One region of the Aerococcus vaginalis genome, then DNA from elsewhere that is predicted to be linked to it. Evidence: riboswitches for the same ligand, from Rfam matches in the RefSeq annotation. Region 1 holds a riboswitch; each other region holds the start of a gene.
What was found. A riboswitch is a leader RNA that binds a small molecule or an ion and turns the genes downstream of it on or off. The one in region 1 is predicted to bind thiamine pyrophosphate.
Positions count from the first base shown of each region.

Region 2: another riboswitch for thiamine pyrophosphate. It lies ahead of tenA (thiaminase II); the one in region 1 lies ahead of ACWOEX_RS02945 (ABC transporter permease).
Region 3: another riboswitch for thiamine pyrophosphate. It lies ahead of thiT (energy-coupled thiamine transporter ThiT); the one in region 1 lies ahead of ACWOEX_RS02945 (ABC transporter permease).

Region 1 covers NZ_JBSMYC010000002.1:149,085-154,568, reverse strand. Annotated here, with positions in the region: gene ACWOEX_RS02965 (M20 family metallopeptidase) at 1-220, shown strand, start outside; gene ACWOEX_RS02960 (TatD family hydrolase) at 267-995, opposite strand; gene ACWOEX_RS02955 (ABC transporter ATP-binding protein) at 995-1,735, opposite strand; gene ACWOEX_RS02950 (ABC transporter substrate-binding protein) at 1,753-2,775, opposite strand; gene ACWOEX_RS02945 (ABC transporter permease) at 2,781-3,539, opposite strand; TPP riboswitch at 3,609-3,713, opposite strand; gene ACWOEX_RS02940 (Gfo/Idh/MocA family protein) at 3,789-4,745, opposite strand; gene ACWOEX_RS02935 (PTS sugar transporter subunit IIB) at 4,930-5,484, shown strand, end outside.
Region 2 covers NZ_JBSMYC010000003.1:213,249-218,732, forward strand. Annotated here, with positions in the region: gene msrA (peptide-methionine (S)-S-oxide reductase MsrA) at 1-23, opposite strand, end outside; gene serS (serine--tRNA ligase) at 110-1,402, opposite strand; TPP riboswitch at 1,769-1,869, shown strand; gene tenA (thiaminase II) at 1,994-2,677, shown strand; gene ACWOEX_RS05050 (helix-turn-helix transcriptional regulator) at 2,845-3,546, shown strand; gene ACWOEX_RS05055 (pyridoxamine kinase) at 3,582-4,433, shown strand; gene ACWOEX_RS05060 (PTS sugar transporter subunit IIC) at 4,687-5,484, shown strand, end outside.
Region 3 covers NZ_JBSMYC010000003.1:175,307-180,790, reverse strand. Annotated here, with positions in the region: gene ACWOEX_RS04885 (NADPH-dependent FMN reductase) at 118-654, shown strand; gene ACWOEX_RS04880 (hypothetical protein) at 822-1,205, shown strand; gene ACWOEX_RS04875 (aldose 1-epimerase family protein) at 1,516-2,394, opposite strand; gene thiT (energy-coupled thiamine transporter ThiT) at 2,575-3,138, opposite strand; TPP riboswitch at 3,211-3,299, opposite strand; gene ACWOEX_RS04865 (aspartate carbamoyltransferase catalytic subunit) at 3,621-4,556, shown strand; gene ACWOEX_RS04860 (dihydroorotase) at 4,588-5,484, shown strand, end outside.

The DNA of each region.
Region 1 (5,484 bases):
CCCAACGATCGAACCTTACACGTTGATTTCAGATGTCGATATTCCAGGGCATTCCGAAGCCTTCAAAGCCGCAGCACTTAGCGAACGCGGGATGAATTCCATTCCGATCGCTGCCAAACTGCTCGCCCTCACCGCTTTGGATCTCTACGAAGACGAACAACTTCTCGAACGCATCAAAGCACAACACGCTGAAAACCTACGCTTACAAGAAAAACACTAACCAACAAAAAAGGGAAACTGCCAAAGCAACGCAGCTTCCCTTTTTTTTACTGTAAAAATTTCTCTAAATTCTGTGCACTTCGAGTAAGGATCGCTTCAACCGTTGTCCCACGCAGTTCAGCAATGACCCAAGCGCTCGCTTCGAGTGCCGCTACCCAACGTTCTGGTGCTGGCAGCCCTTCACGTTCAATCCCATATGCCCAGTCGACAGAACGCAACCCGTCCGTTTCAAGTAAGAGTTTATCCGTTGGGACACGTCTGGCGAGACGTTGAACATGTGGTGCACAATCGACATCTGGACCGATCGAAAACCAGCAGTCGCATTGGATAAAGTCTTCAATATAATCCGGGCAGTCGTACCAGTGAATGAGGTAGCGGGTGGGATAGTGTTGAATCGTTTCTAACACTTCCCGTTCCGCGGCTTTGGTGTGGAGAATGACGGGTTTTTGCCATGCGGTCGCTAGTGCGAGCTGTTTCTCAAAAACCAATTGTTGTACCGTCAACGGAATAGCTGTCCACTCCTGATCGAGCCCGATTTCACCGATCACTGGTGCTGCTCGCAAGCAATTAAGATCATCAGCCGTCACGCCGCGGTCGCTATCCCACGGGTGGACGCCATAACTGGTCGTCACATGATGAGCTTCCGCAAGTGCCCGCTGATTCCACTGCCATTCAGTCGGTGTTTGGCTATTAACGATTGCACGTATGTCCATCCTTTTCAGGTAATCCGCGTACGGTTGATACTGTTCGAGGTGCGTATGCGCATCGCTCCACATTAGGCATCCCCACTCGCATGCAACCCATCAAAAATCTTCGAACGAAGCGGTTCCTGACTGGCGAGCCATTGCCGATCGCGCGATTCAAACGGCGCTGTAATGTCGAAGATTTCCTTTACGTGCATCGGTCGCTTCGAGAGCACGATGACTTTGGAGCTGAGATAGATGGCTTCCTCGATATCGTGCGTGACGAGCAGGGTCGTCCGCTTAATATCCGATGACAAATGAAGAAACCAGTCCTGCATGATCGTGCGCGTCATCGAGTCCAGAGCGCCGAACGGTTCGTCGAGCAGGAGATACTTGGCGGGATTATTGACGCTTCGAAGCAGAGCGGCGCGCTGTCGTAACCCACCGGATAATTCTTCCGGGATAAAGTCGCGATAATCCCAGAGGCCAAATACCTTGAGGCGCTCCTCGAGTTGTTGTTCGTCGATCGGTTGCTTATTGATCCGATGCCAGAGCACTGCATTTTCACGCAACGTCAGCCACGGCAACAACAGATGATCCTGTGGCATGTAGCTGAACGCTGTGGAAAGGCCGTCGTTCGCCTGACCGTCGACCGTAATCTTGCCCTGATCCGGTGTCAAAATACCGGACAGCGCCTTGATCAAGGTCGATTTTCCCGCCCCACTCGGCGCAATCAAAGAGACGAATTCACCGGCTTCGACCGTCAGCGTAACGTCGTCCAACACGCGCAATTCATCGAATCCGAGCGTCAGATGCTCAATTTGAATGCTCATCACATTCGCTCCTTTAATTAATCAACGTATTCGTTAGTAAACATTTCATCAGATGGGATGTCGCGGTCGATCAAATCATGTTCCAGCATAAACTTGGTGTAGTTATCCCATCTGTCAGCTTCCATGTGCCCCCACTGTTCAGGATCGGACGCATAGACATTGCTCAAGTATTCCTGCGAAGCGAGGAGGTCGTCTCTTTCCATCCCTTCCGTGTAATTGATCAAGATATCAGTCGCTTCTTCAGGATTAGCTATCGCGTCTTGGTACCCGTGTTTTAAGGCTTGGATAAAGTTCTTGGTGAGTTTGGGGTTATCCTGAACAAATGCGTCATTACCGATAATCAACGGTGTGTAGTAGTCCAAGTTTTCGTTCAACTCACGCACCATAATGGCGTTTAAGTCAATCCCCTGCTGTTCCGCAAAGACGCCATCCCAACCTTGGAAGAACCATTTAATGTCGATGTCCTGACCGAGATCTTCAGCGCCGTTACCGGTATCGCCGACCATGGTGAGCTTGTCGAAGTTGGCACCTGCTTCTGTCATCACAGCTCTGATAATCGCTTCCTCAGTCGGCGCCTGCCAACCACCGTAAACTTTACCTTCGAAGTCTTTCGGTGAGGTGATGTTTTCGCTCGCTAAGGAGTAGAAACCAGACGTGTTGTGTTCGATAATCGCTGCGAGTGCAGTGACTGGAATCTGATCATCGCCTTGGTGGGCATACGTCACATCTTCCTGGATACTGTAGCCGAATTGCGCACGGCCCGCACCGACAATCCCGGTACTCGTCTGACCATCGCCCGGCTCGATCACGTTCACCTTAATGCCTACGTCATCAAAATAGCCTTTGTCCATCGCTACGTAGAGGCCCGTGTGGTTCGTATTCGGCACGTAATCCAAAATCACGGTGATTTCCTCTGCTGCATCATTGTTGTCGGATTGCGCACTCTCCGTATCGCCCGCCTGTTGATTTCCACAGGCAACGAGTAGGATCATCGCCCCGAGTACCAACATGAGGCGCTTCGCTTTTTGCCAGAAATGCATGAATATCATCCTTTCGTGCTGTTTCGTCTGTATAAATAATGGTGGTACATTTTTCGCAAAAGGATCGTGACGCCGGTGAGACTGAGACTCAGGATCACCACCCAGATGATTGCCGCAAAGACACGGCTGATCTGGTACCCGCTGTTCGCGCGGATCATGTAGTAACCGAGACCAGATTTGGCGTTCAACCATTCCCCGATGATCGCACCACCCGCCGCATAGGTCGCCGCAATCTGCAGTCCGGCGAAGAAATTATCCATCGCCATCGGAATCTTGATCAGTCGATAGATCTGACGCTCACTCGCCCCCATCGTCCGCATCAACGTCATCTGTTCGTCAGGCACACTTTTGAGTCCCTGCGTGAAGTTCACGACGATGGAGAAGAAACTCATCAAAATCACGAGGATGATCTTCGGTGTCCACCCGAAGCCGAACCAGAGCGTGAGCAGTGGCCCGATAACCATCATCGGTAGGGTCTGAGAGATCACTAACATCGTATAGACCGAGCGGTAAATTAACTGCCAGTAATCCATCAACAACGCGATCACGAACGCAAAGGTCGCTGCGAGCACTAAACCGATCACCGATTCCATTAACGTCACGAGCATATGTGGAACGAGCGTCGGCATTTCATTGAACCAGACGCGAATGACGGCGAGTGGACTCGGCAGGATATAACTCGGTGTCCCGAATACGGTCACCGCCACCTGCCAAATAATGATCACGATGAGAAAACTAATGATCGGATAGTAAGCTTTGCGCATTGAACCGCCTCCTTTCGTCTATATTTCCAAAAGCATATAAAAAAGCGCAGCAGGAAGCCCCACTGCGCCATTATCGCCTTTGTGCATTCCTACGTTGGTATCACCCAAATCAGGTTCGAGGGTCAGGATCCTATCCACTCTCAGTTCGCCGAACGAACTCCCCTTGCATATTCACATATGACGAAAGCGTTACACTTTCACTGAAAGTCTAGCACTTTTGGTTAATATCCTCAATTTTTATGTCTGCGACTACTCACCAAACACAGCCGGACGCAACTGATCCATCACGCGAACAACCGCCTGCATCAACTGGTGATGTTCGCAGTGCGCGGTCTTGTAGTCGTCTTCGTGCATGATGTAGTGTGCGAATTCTTCTGCTTCAAAGGATAACGCCGCCTGATCGACAGGTTCGACACTGATCGCATCCGCTTCATCGTCCAACAGCTCCGCACGTGAAATCATCTGAATACCGTCCAACGACAGCGTGTGCTTGCCAAAGTAGATCTCGCTCGGCTGTTCATCGTTGTACTGTTTTGAGACGTGTAGGTAGACGCTGAAATCGCCGTAGCCTAAAACGATCATTCCCGAGCCGTCGACACCACTCGCCAATTTCTGTGGGAAGTAGTGCGCGTCGGTCGGTTCACCAAACCAGGCGATCGCTGCATAGACGAGGTAGACACCGAGGTCGTTCAACGCACCACCCGCGAATTCTTTAGTAAAGACGTTCGGATTGTCTCCGTTCAAGTAGCTGTCGAATTTGGACGAGTACTGTCCGTAGTGGAGTTCCGCCCCGGATAAGTCCGCGCGATGTTTGTGGATGTATTCTCTAACTGTCTTGAAATTCGGTTCGAAGACGTGGCGTGCGGCTTCAACCACAATGAGCCCTTTATCCGCTGCGATAGCTTCTAATTCTTTGAGTTCCTCAGCAGACTGCACGATCGGTTTTTCGACGATGACGGACTTGCCGTGTTCGAGCGCCTGTTTTGCCTGTTGAAAGTGCAAGGCGTTCGGTCCAGCGACGTAAATCACATCGATATCATCTACATTGTAAAAGGCTTCGCGGTCCGTCGTCACTTTAGCATTTTCACCGAGAGCTGCAAGCGGTTCGGCATGATCCGCATGACGGCTGTAGACCCATGTCAGTTCATAGTGGCCTGTTTCGAGTGCGGCATTAATGAAGGATTCCGTGATCCAGCTCGTGCCGATAGTTCCTAATTTTAAAATTTTAATCGTCCCCTTTCTTCAAACAACCGTTTCCATTATAATATGGTATTACTCATTTTCATAGTCTCACCCTGATGAAACTCGGTCTGCTATAGTGAATGTGTAGTCGTTCTACAGGACTACCCAAGCCTGTGAGCGTCAAAAAAAATTACAAGGAGGGAATATTATGGTAGGCATTATTCTTGCTAGTCACGGGGATTTCGCAGCCGGCATCAAACAGTCGGGTGAAATGATCTTCGGAGCGCAAGAACAATTGGAGGCAGTTACCTTCCAGCCCGACGAAGGTCCGGAAGACTTGCGGGCGCATCTCTTGGAAGCTATCGACAAACTTGGCGGCGATACCCAAGAGATTTTGTTTTTGATCGATTTGTGGGGTGGCTCACCGTTCAATCAGGCGAACCTCCTATTCGAGGAACATCCGGACAATTTCGCAATGGTGACGGGGTTAAACCTCCCGATGTTGGTCGAAGCACTCGGTCAACGTTTTGCGAGTGAATCGGCACATGAGATCGCAGAAAACATCCTGAAACCAGCTGCTGAAGGTGTCAAAGTCCGCCCAGAAGCACTGCAGAAGGATACCGCACCAGTAGCTTCAGAAGAAAAAACGGATGAACATGCGACTGATGCGAAAGCCGTAGCTTCAAACGGGATGATCCCAGAAGGCACGGTTCTCGGCGACGGGAAGATCGAATACGTCCTCGCACGTATCGATACGCGTCTC
Region 2 (5,484 bases), on a different contig from region 1:
GCTGTGTCAAAGGTTTTACTCATCGCATTCACTCCTCATTAATGTGTAAGAATATTTTGTCTCGTGATACATATCTTAACTAATTTCAAAGCAAATGCAAGTAAAAGGCTTATTTCACCGCGTTTTCTGGTGTAATTTCAGTGATTCCGCCCATGTAGCCAACCAGTGCTTCTGGAATACGTACAGTACCTTCAGCAGTTTGGTAGTTTTCCAAGATAGCAGCGACTGTACGTCCGACAGCCAAACCAGAACCATTCAATGTGTGTGCGTAAGCTGGTTTGCCGTCTGCGTTACGGTAACGGATCTGAGCACGGCGCGCTTGGAAATCTTCACAGTTCGAGCAAGAAGAAATTTCACGGTACGTGTTCTGTTCTGGGAACCATACTTCCAAGTCGTAAGTTTTCGCTGCAGAGAAGCCCATATCTCCAGTACTCAATACGATACGACGGTAAGCGAGACCGAGTTTTTCAAGTAAGCTTTCGGCTTGTTCGGTCATGCTTTCGAGTTCGTCATAAGATTGTTCTGGTTTTGCGAATTTCACCATTTCAACTTTGTGGAATTGGTGCATACGGATCAATCCACGCGTATCACGACCAGCAGATCCTGCTTCAGAACGGAAACTTGGAGACATTGCGGTGAAGTAGATTGGTAATTCTTCGCCTGGAATGATTTCGTCAGCATAGTAGTTCGTTAATGGCACTTCAGCCGTTGGAATCAACGTCAAGTCGCGGTCGTCATGTTCAATTTGGAAAACATCTTCCTTGAATTTAGGGAACTGACCGGTACCGTACATCGTCTTGTCGTTCACTAAGTATGGTGGGATATGTTCGATAAAACCAGCTTCCGCGTTGTTGTCGAGGAAGAAGTTGTAAACCGCACGTTCCAAACGTGCACCGAGGCCACGGTAGAAGACGAAACGAGAACCGGATGTCTTGGCACCCGCTTCAAAGTCTAGAATACCGAGTGCTTCACCGATTTCGTAGTGCGCTTTTGGTTCGAAGTCGAACTGTGGCTGATCGCCGTGACGATGGATTTCTTCATTTGCATCTTCATCCTCGCCGATTGGAATATCTGGGTGTGGCAAGTTTGGAATACGCGCCATCTTATCGTTGTACTCCGCGAGTACCGCTTTTAATTGTTCGTCGAGTTCACTGATCTTGTCACCGAGTTCACGTGTCGCAGTTACCGCTTCTTCTGCATCTTCACCTTGACGTTTCAACTGACCGATACGTTGTGATGCTTCATTACGTTCTTTCTTTAACTGTTCAGTTTCAGCAATCAACGCACGGCGTTTCTCATCGAGTTCAACAATCTTGTCCAATTCGGCACGCTCTACCCCACGTGTTTCCAATTTTTCGGCAATCGCGTCGAAATCTTCACGAATCTTCTTGATATCTAACATGACTATCCCTCCATCAAAATCTATAGCATTTAGTGACAAAAAAAGAGCCCCTCAAACATCCTCAATGGGACGAAGGGACTCTGTTCGCGGTGCCACCCACATTCAGTCATAGACTGCAACTCTCTGTGCAATAACGGACACACCGGCGATACTTATTTCGTACGCGTGATATTGTGTGGATTCACTACCCTAGACCAACGCTCACACCAACCGCGCTGTCTCTGTCACTGTCAATCAGGTAATTACTAGTCACAATCAAGTTTTAACGTCATTATATACAAAATATTTCTATTGTCAACAACAAAATACACAAATGTTCATAATTGACATTCAAGTAAGCGTTAACTACAGTGGGGATACATACAAATGAGCCACTGGGGGCGCTTTTTGTGCTGAGATGGTTAACAACCTGTCCCCTAATACATGATACGGGTAATACTGGCGGATGGAAGTGGTATCCGTATTTAGGTGGACATAGGCATTGCGTCTACCTAAAATACAAGATATCAATATGCGCGCACGCTCGGATGATAGGTGTGCGCTTTTTTGTATGGCGATCACGTCACTGTCATATAGAAAGGATTTGTTTGGATGTTAACTGACGAACTCTATCATCGTGTCGAACCATTGATTCAGAAGATCTATCACGAAGATTTTATCCAAGGAGTAATCAACGGTAATCTCGATAAGGAAGCTGTCCATCGCTATCTACGTGCTGACAGTAAATACCTCAAAGAATTTGCTAACCTGTACGGTCTACTCATGACGAAGGTGGAGGATATTGAGACGAAATGTGATTTCTATCGCCTCGTTGACTCAGTATTAAATGAAACGAACGGTGCACATCAGATTCTTGCCGACTATCTTGAAGTAGATTATCAAACGGTCATTGACGATGAGGAATGGTATCCGACTGACGATCATTACGTGAAGCATATGTACTACAACGCCTATCGCTATTCCGATCCTGTCTTCGGACTCAGTACGATGGCAGCCTGCCCTTACGTTTACTTCCGTCTAGCAGACCTCATTGCAGAGAACGAAAACCTCACCTACGATAATTCTCTCAAGGGGTGGGTCGACTTCTACAACGAGCCTTTCATGGACGTCAAAAATTTATTCCAGCGCGTACTAAACGATGCTGGCGAAACTAAATCCGAGGCCGAACTCAAAGTTATCAAACACAACTTCTACAAGAATTGTGAGTTCGAACGTCAATTCTTTAATATGGCGACGAGCGACGAACGTTTCTTATTTGAACGCGGCGACTACTAATTTCACAATAAAATAACCGTGCGACGCCTCACTTTTTCCTAACTTTTGTACATTAAATTCATTAATTTTCTGACAATTTTACTCAAAACGATTGACTTTTGAGAAAAACGATCTATAATGATGATAATAAGTTATTATAGCGTTTACATGTACAGAAAGGAGGAGGCATGATGTCATCGCACCCAGTCATCGCATCGTATCGAATGTTGATGGATTTTCTCGCGGAAATCCTTGGTGAACACTATGAAATTGTGCTTCATGTCAACGGTGGTAAGGACGGTTTCTATATTGATAAGATTATCAATGGTCATATCAGTCATCGAACCGTCAACTCACCCATGACGAATTACGGTCTCAGACAGATTGAAAATAAGGCCTATCTCGATAATGACTACGACATGCATTATTCTGTAGTTACCGATGACGATCGCAAGCTGGTCGGATCAACCTTCTTCATCAAAGAAGACAACCAGCTGCTCGGTATGCTGTGTATTAACACGGATCGTTATCGTGCGCGCGACCTCGTGAATAACCTGCTCGATTTAATTCCAGGCAGCCAAAACGTCGTCTGTGAATTCAGACCTTATGACGGCAAGAGTGAAGAAAACGAGGTTGAAGTGCTCACGAGCGATATCACCGATATTATTCACCGTACCGTCCGCGATGTCGAAGCGAATATGACGCATTCCGGTGTCTTCAAGAAGAACGACAAAATGACGTTGATTCGCGAATTAAAACGCAAAGGGATCTTCCAAATCAAAGGTGCGATTCCGAAAGTCGCCAGCACGCTGAACATTTCTGATCCGAGCGTCTACCGCTACCTTTCAGAAATCAAGCGCGAGGAACAAAGACAGATCGACGAACACTAGTTAAGTATTAATCATTTTAGAAGGAGTACTAAACGATGAAAAAAGTCCTAATTGTCCACGATATCTCATGCTTTGGTAAATGTTCAACAACGGTTGCGATGCCGATTATCAGTAGTATGGAATTGAGCGGTGTGTTATTACCCACCTCCCTACTCTCCACCCATACTTCTGGCTTCGAGGACTACACGTTCTTGAACTTAAACGAAGAAATGAAAAAAATCGTTGAACACTGGAAATCTTTAGATCTCAAGTTCGACGCTGCTTATGTCGGCTACCTCGGTAGTATCGACCAGATCGAATACTTGAACGAAACGATTCCAGAATTATTGACAGATGACGGTAAATTCTACCTCGATCCTGTCATGGCTGATAACGGTGAATTCTATCCTGCCTTCGACGAAGCTTACGCTAAAGCGATGCGCACGCTCTGTGAAACCGCCGATGTGATCATGCCAAACCAGACGGAGGCTTCTTTCATCTATGATATTCCTTATACTGAAGGGGAAGAAGGACTCGAACATGTCGAATCCTTAATCGAAGAGATCAACCAGAAGTCAAAAACCGCGCTCATCCTAACGGGTAGTGGTAAAGACGCTAACGATCAAACGGGCGCTTTCTACTACGACGCTGAAACCGGTGAACAAGGCGTCATCAAAGATCGTCTCGTCGGCGGTAGTTTCCACGGTACCGGTGATATCTTCGGTAGTATCGCAGTCGGTGCGCATGTGAACGGCGCGTCACTCAAGGAAGCTACTGAAATCGCCGTGAAGACGTTGCCTCAGATGATCGAAGATTCACTCGACAACCCGAACATGATGCGCGACGGTCTCGACTTCGAAAAATCACTTGGTGACCTCTCACAGTTCGTTCGCAACTTACATGCTTAATATTTAATTCTTAAATATCCTTCAATATTAGCAGGTGTATGCCAGATACACCTGCTTTTTTAATATTTTGTATCCCCTTTAAATGTTGATACGACAACGTTTTTATAACTCATCTGATAAATTTTTATTATTTGCATAATAATTGTTGACATGCCATGAAAACGATTTTATAATGACGTTGTTGATAAATTATTAGTAAATGAGATGTTTTTATCTCATTTATCTGTTATCCGAAAGGAGGCTACTCCCACGCATGGATTTTTTATTTAGTATCGGGTTACTCATCCTAGTACTTGGACTGTTTACCCTATTTACCTACAAGGCACCATACGGGGCAAAGGCGATGTCTGGTTTCGCAGATGCTGCCTGTGCCACGTTACTGGTCGAGGCCTTCCTCTCATCATTCGCTGGTAACGTCTTTAACATCCCGTTCCTTACTGAATTAGGGGACGCTGCTGGACAACTCGGTGGGACCGCGACGGCCGCATTGGTGGCTTCAGCGATCGGTGCTTCACCAGTTTACGCCATGTTAACCGGTGCCGCAGTGTACGGTTTCGGGATCGTTCCTGGACTAGTCGCTGGTTACATCACCGCGTTCGTGATTAAATGGATCGCTAAGAAGTTGCCAGAAGGTATCGACTTGATCGCGATGATTATCGTCGTTGCGCCACTTTCTCGCTCGATTGCGATGGTCAGCACCCCGCTTATCGATGCAACACTGAGCCAAATCGGTAACACGATTACCGCATCGGCACAGAGTAATACGATTTTGATGGGAGCGGTGATTGGTGCCGTGATGTCCGTTATCGGTTCATCACCAATCAGTTCCATGGCCATCTCCGCGATGCTCGGGCTCGTTGATATTCCGATGGGTGTGACCACAATGGCCATTTGGGGATCATCTTGGTTGAACTTGGTGGTCTTCCACCGTCTCAAATTCGGTACCAACCGTGAAACCTTTGCGGTATTTATCGAACCAAAGACGCAGGTCGACTTAACGTCAGCTAATCCGATTATTATGTACGGTGCTAATGCGGTATCCGGTGCATTG
Region 3 (5,484 bases), on a different contig from region 1:
CCGATAAATAAAAAGTGAAAAAATATAGGACTTTTCCCTTTACATACTTACTAAAAACATGCACTATATAAAAGTAATCAAGAGAGTAAAAAACATAAGTAAAGGAGTTTTTGACTAATGAAATTTGGAGTAATCGTAGGTTCTTTACATAAGAATTCATCCTCTGAAGGTGTTGCTAAGGGAATCGTTGCCGGTTTGCCAGAAGATGCTGAAGTAGAATTCATCGACATTGACATGCCGCTCTACAACCAGGACTTCGACGAACAGGACATTCCTGAATACAACAAATTCCGTGAAACAGTTGCTGCTCAGGACGCAATCATCTTCGTAACACCTGAACACAACCGTATGATCTCAGCTGCTATGAAGAACGCTTTGGACGTTGGTAGTCGTCCATTGGGTCAGAACGTATGGGACGGTAAACCAGCATTGATAGTTTCCCAATCATCAGGTGCTATGGGTGGTATGGCTGCTAACCACGCTGTTCGTCAAGCATTGGTATTCTTGAACATGCAACCAATGCAACAACCAGAATTGTACGTTAACTCTTCTAACGCATTGAACGAAGACGGTACCGTTAACGAAGGTTCTGTAGAATACTTGAACAATGCTGCTCACGCATTCTACGACTTCGCGAAGAAAATTGTCGGCTAATTCCTTTCTAATAGAGCCAAACTCATAATATTTTCAAGCACCCGCTGATGATTCGGCGGGTGTTTTTTTGTGTTGATATCACATTTGAATGAAAGACGTGTGCTTGTTACGATTGATATGTAAGCGGAAATAAAAACGTAGTTATTAATTTTGGGGTGACTACAAAGATGATTGAAAAAATATATCGCCCATGGGTTATGATGCTGTCTCTTATGGTATTAATTGGCTGTGCGGTGATGGTTAGACTTGCTGGTATATCTTTTCGGGAATGGGTATCTTCTCAGCTAATTATTTATATAACTTATGAAATTTATCTTTACAGATATCTCCAATACCATTGGGAACATCATAGAAAATATCAAAATGACAGTCAATCAATGTGGATTTTGGTGATATCTCATGTGGTATTGATTGGCTGTGCCGTGATGACTAAACTAGTTGGAATATCTTTTGTGGAATGGATATCTTTGCAGTTAATTCCTATTATACTTTATGGAATTTATTTCTATAGATATATTCAATACCATTGGGAGAAACACAGAAACAAGTGATAGACAATCGATCATATTCATATTTCGAGCGCTGACTGATTGAAGGTCAGTGCTTTTTTATGTTAAGTAACTGTTATGATCAATAATATGATGTATACTAGAATAATAAAAATACAGTGAGTAGGTACATTGTATTGGCAGACAGAGCCCTTAATCTGTTCGTTGGTCTTGATAAGCGACGAAGTCTTATCCATGCCTAAGCCTCGCTCTTATAGCGAGGTTTTTTATATCATTGAATAATTATTTGACTCATACAAAAAAACGCCTCCGCTAGTGGGAAACGTTTCATTCATTTTAGATATGATTCAGATTAAAAAGGTTCGAGAATATATTCAGCATCGAATGTTTCACCGGCAGCTAAGGTTTGGTTGCCGGCTTTTTGTGCGAAGTCGTGGTTACCGTTCGCGATGTCTGGGAGGCCGAACCATGGCTCGATGCAGACGAAGGTGGCGTCGGTTGGGTACGGACTCCAGATGCCGACGTATGGGAAGCCGTTCGTGTCGAGTTTGATGCCGTGCGTGCGGTCGCTGTTTTCCAAGCCGACTTTGACAGCTTTGTCGCCGAGTTCGAATAATTGTAGACCGTCCTTGAACTGTTCGCGCGTCAACATGCCGTCTTCCAAGTTAACCTGTTTCCCTGTCGTGTCGTGGATGAAGTTCCCTTCGCCGATGCCGTATTCAGTCACCTCATCGTGTGCACTGAAGGTTAATTGGTAGTCATTAAATGTTTCACCTGGCGCGAGCGGGACGTTGAAGGCAGGGTGGGCACCGATGGAGAAGTGCATGTCCCCATCATTCGTGTTCTTCACGCTGTATTTCACGCGCAGTTTATCGCCGTCCAACTGGTAACCGATACGGAGTTCGAAGTGGTACGGGAAGATTTTGAGTGTTTCGTCATTTTCTGTCAGTAAGAAAGTGATCGCGTCATCCGTCACTTCTTCCGCTTCAAAGAGACTGTGGCGTGCGAAACCGTGCTGTTTGGAGTCGTAGCGCGTACCGTCGATTTCCATGTAGTCATCTTCCAAACGGCCACAGTGTGGGAATAACGTTGGTGTCTGCCAGCCCCAGAAATCTGGGAATCCTTGGAAAATATATTCAAAATTGGCATCGTTACGGCGCAAACTCTGAAGCTGAGCTGCGTTCGTTGATGCATTAATGGTTAAATGTTCGTTGTGCAATAGATAGTCCATAGTGAGCCTCTCTTTCAATATGTGATATTACTGACAACTAGTATACCTTGTGTTTTATTGTTTGCAAAGGTGAGTAATCCTACAAAAGCACACAAAAAGCGTTCCCAAAGCACGATGCTCAAGGAACGCTTTTCATCTGCCTTCGCCTGTCAAAAAGGAAATGTGAAAAGTTAAAGGCGATTATTTTTTATCAGTGATAAGGCGAGGGGCAGCTAATAAGATTAAGAAAATAGCAATGAAACCGATGAACCACGTCGCAATCCCGCTCGCACCGTTAGTGACGAGTGAGTAGAGCCAAGCGCTCATGCCTTCTGGTGCGAAACTGGCCCAGAAGACCCAGCCGGCGAGGAAGTGGATAAAGTATTCAGCCGCTGCTGCAGCGAATGTCGCGATGCCGGCAGTGATTCCCAACTGCATACGATTGCCGGTTGCTGCGAAGTTCTGTGCACGTGATGCCCAGAACCCTGCGATCCCAGCGAGTAAGTATGCGAATGGGTATTCAATCACGACCTGGAAGATTGTTAAGTAGCTGGCTGTTCCGGTGATAATGCGGAGTAACCCGTACAATAGCCCGGCTACTGCACCGTTGCCCCAGCCACGACGAAGCGCAAACAACCAGAGCGGAATAACCGCCAAACTTGCGCTAAGGCTCGGTGATAATTTGAGTTTGATGAATGATAATAAGAATGCCAACACACCGGTTAACGCAATCTCCGTCAGTTCACGAATACGTGAATTTCCCATGATAATACCTCCTAAAAATAAACCAATAAAAAATGCTTCCGCGTCTAGCGCAGAAGCAACGAAAAGAATTGGTGTTATCTTTCGTCACTTCCTTTCGCTAGCACAATCTAGATCAAGTTCAAAGGGTACATCTCAGCTTCACAGCGCCCCTAGTGATATGAAAAGGGAATCATCTTTCGTGTCTATAATAACGCAAATTTGTGAAGTGTCAACTCAAGGGGGTTGAATAAGAAAAAATACTAAATTTACATTTGACATCTTTTTTTCAAAAACATACAATACCAACAGAAATTCGAATCAGGCAAATTTTAATTCTGTCCAGAGAGGCACGAAAAGTTTGCGAATCACGTTTGAACTCTGAGGGTAGTGTATACATTCAGTCTACCCGTCTATACAAACAGAGGAATGACTGCAGCAAATTTTCGGTCTGATAAACCTGGACATTCGTGTTCAGGTTTTTTTGTTTGTTATAGGAGGTTTTTATGGAGAGTTCAGCATTTGCATTGCGTAATATCGTTACTGTTAAGGAGTTACCAAACGAACAGGTTTTAGACTTGATCAAGTCGGGACAAGCGTTCAAGCGCGGTCAGAAGGCCGATTTGGAGGAACGCGCACGTTTTGCGACAAATATGTTCTTTGAAGATTCGACGCGTACGCACACGAGTTTCGCAGTGGCTGAAGGTCGTTTAGGGATGAATGTGATTGAAATGAGTCCGGAACACAGCTCATTGAAGAAGGGTGAAACGCTATCGGATACATTCCTCACGTTGGATGCGTTGGGCGTTGATACGTTGGTCGTTCGTCACGGTGAAGTGGACTACTACCGACCATTATTGGAATTACAGGAAGCGTCTGACTTAAACATTCACTTGATCAACGGTGGTGACGGCAGTGGTCAGCACCCAAGTCAATGTTTGTTGGACTTGATGACGATTTACGAAGAATTTAACCACTTTGACGGATTGAAAGTCGCGATCGTTGGTGACTTGAAACACTCTCGTGTCGCTCGCAGTAATGCGCAGTTATTGACGCAGTTGGGTGCGGAAGTGTACTTCTCTGGTCCGGATTACTGGTACGAAGACAGCTACAGCCAGTACGGGCCATACGTTGCGATGGATGATATTACTGAAAAAGTCGATGTCATGATGTTGCTTCGCGTACAACACGAACGTCACGATGCGAATTCAGACAGTGAACGCTCCTTCAGTAAGGAAGAATATCACGAAAAATACGGCATTAACGAAGCGCGTTACGCACGCATGAAAGATAGCGCAATTATTTGCCACCCAGGCCCAATCAACCGCGATGTGGAATTCGCGTCTTCCCTCGTTCAAGCACCGAAATCACGCTACGTGCAACAGATGCACAACGGCGTATTCATGCGTATGGCGATGCTCGAAGCTGTGATGCATGACTAATCAAACAATTTATTAGAGAAAAGGAGCGACTATGCGCACGTTGATTACACACGGTGACGTCTATTACGATCACCGCATTCAGAAATTAGATATTGTCGTTGAAGATACCAAAATTTTAGCGGTCGGTGAAACGTTGAATGGCGTGATTCCATGTGATCGCGTGATCGATGCGACGGGTCTCTTGGTGACACCGGGGCTGATCGATGTGCATGTGCATTATCGCGAACCTGGTCAAACCGACAAGGAAACGGTCAAAACCGGAGCGGCCGCAGCGGTACATGGCGGCTATACTACAGTTGGGGCAATGCCGAACACGACACCCGTACCGGATACGCCGGAACACGTCGAAGCGATGGTTGAAACGAATGAGAAGGCGGAAAAGTTGCGTATTTTGCAGTATGCGATGTTGACGCACGGCCTAAAGAGCGAAGACCTCGTTGATTTTGAGGCGCTCAAAGCGGCTGGCGCTTTCGCCTTCAGTAATGATGGTGCCGGGGTGCAAACGGCAGGTACGATGTACGAAGCGATGCAGGCGATCAGTCAGCTCGATATGGTTTTAGCCGCACACGTACAGGACGATTCCTTGAGTCGAGGCGGTGTGATGACAGCTGGTGAGAAAGCTGATGCGCTCGGTTTAGTCGGTCAGTTGCCGGAGAGCGAAACCGCACAGTTAGCGCGCGACCTCGTCTTATCAAAAGCGACGGCTTGCCGTTATCACGCTTGCCACGTTTCTACCCGCACATCGGTTGAACTCGTGCGTTATGCCAAAGCGCACGGTGTACCGGTGACATGTGAAGTGACACCGCATCATTTGATTTTATCGACAGATGATATTATGAGCGATGATCCGATGATGAAGATGAATCCGCCACTGCGCAGTGAAGATGATCGTTTAGCGATGATCGACGGTTTGATTGACGGAACGATC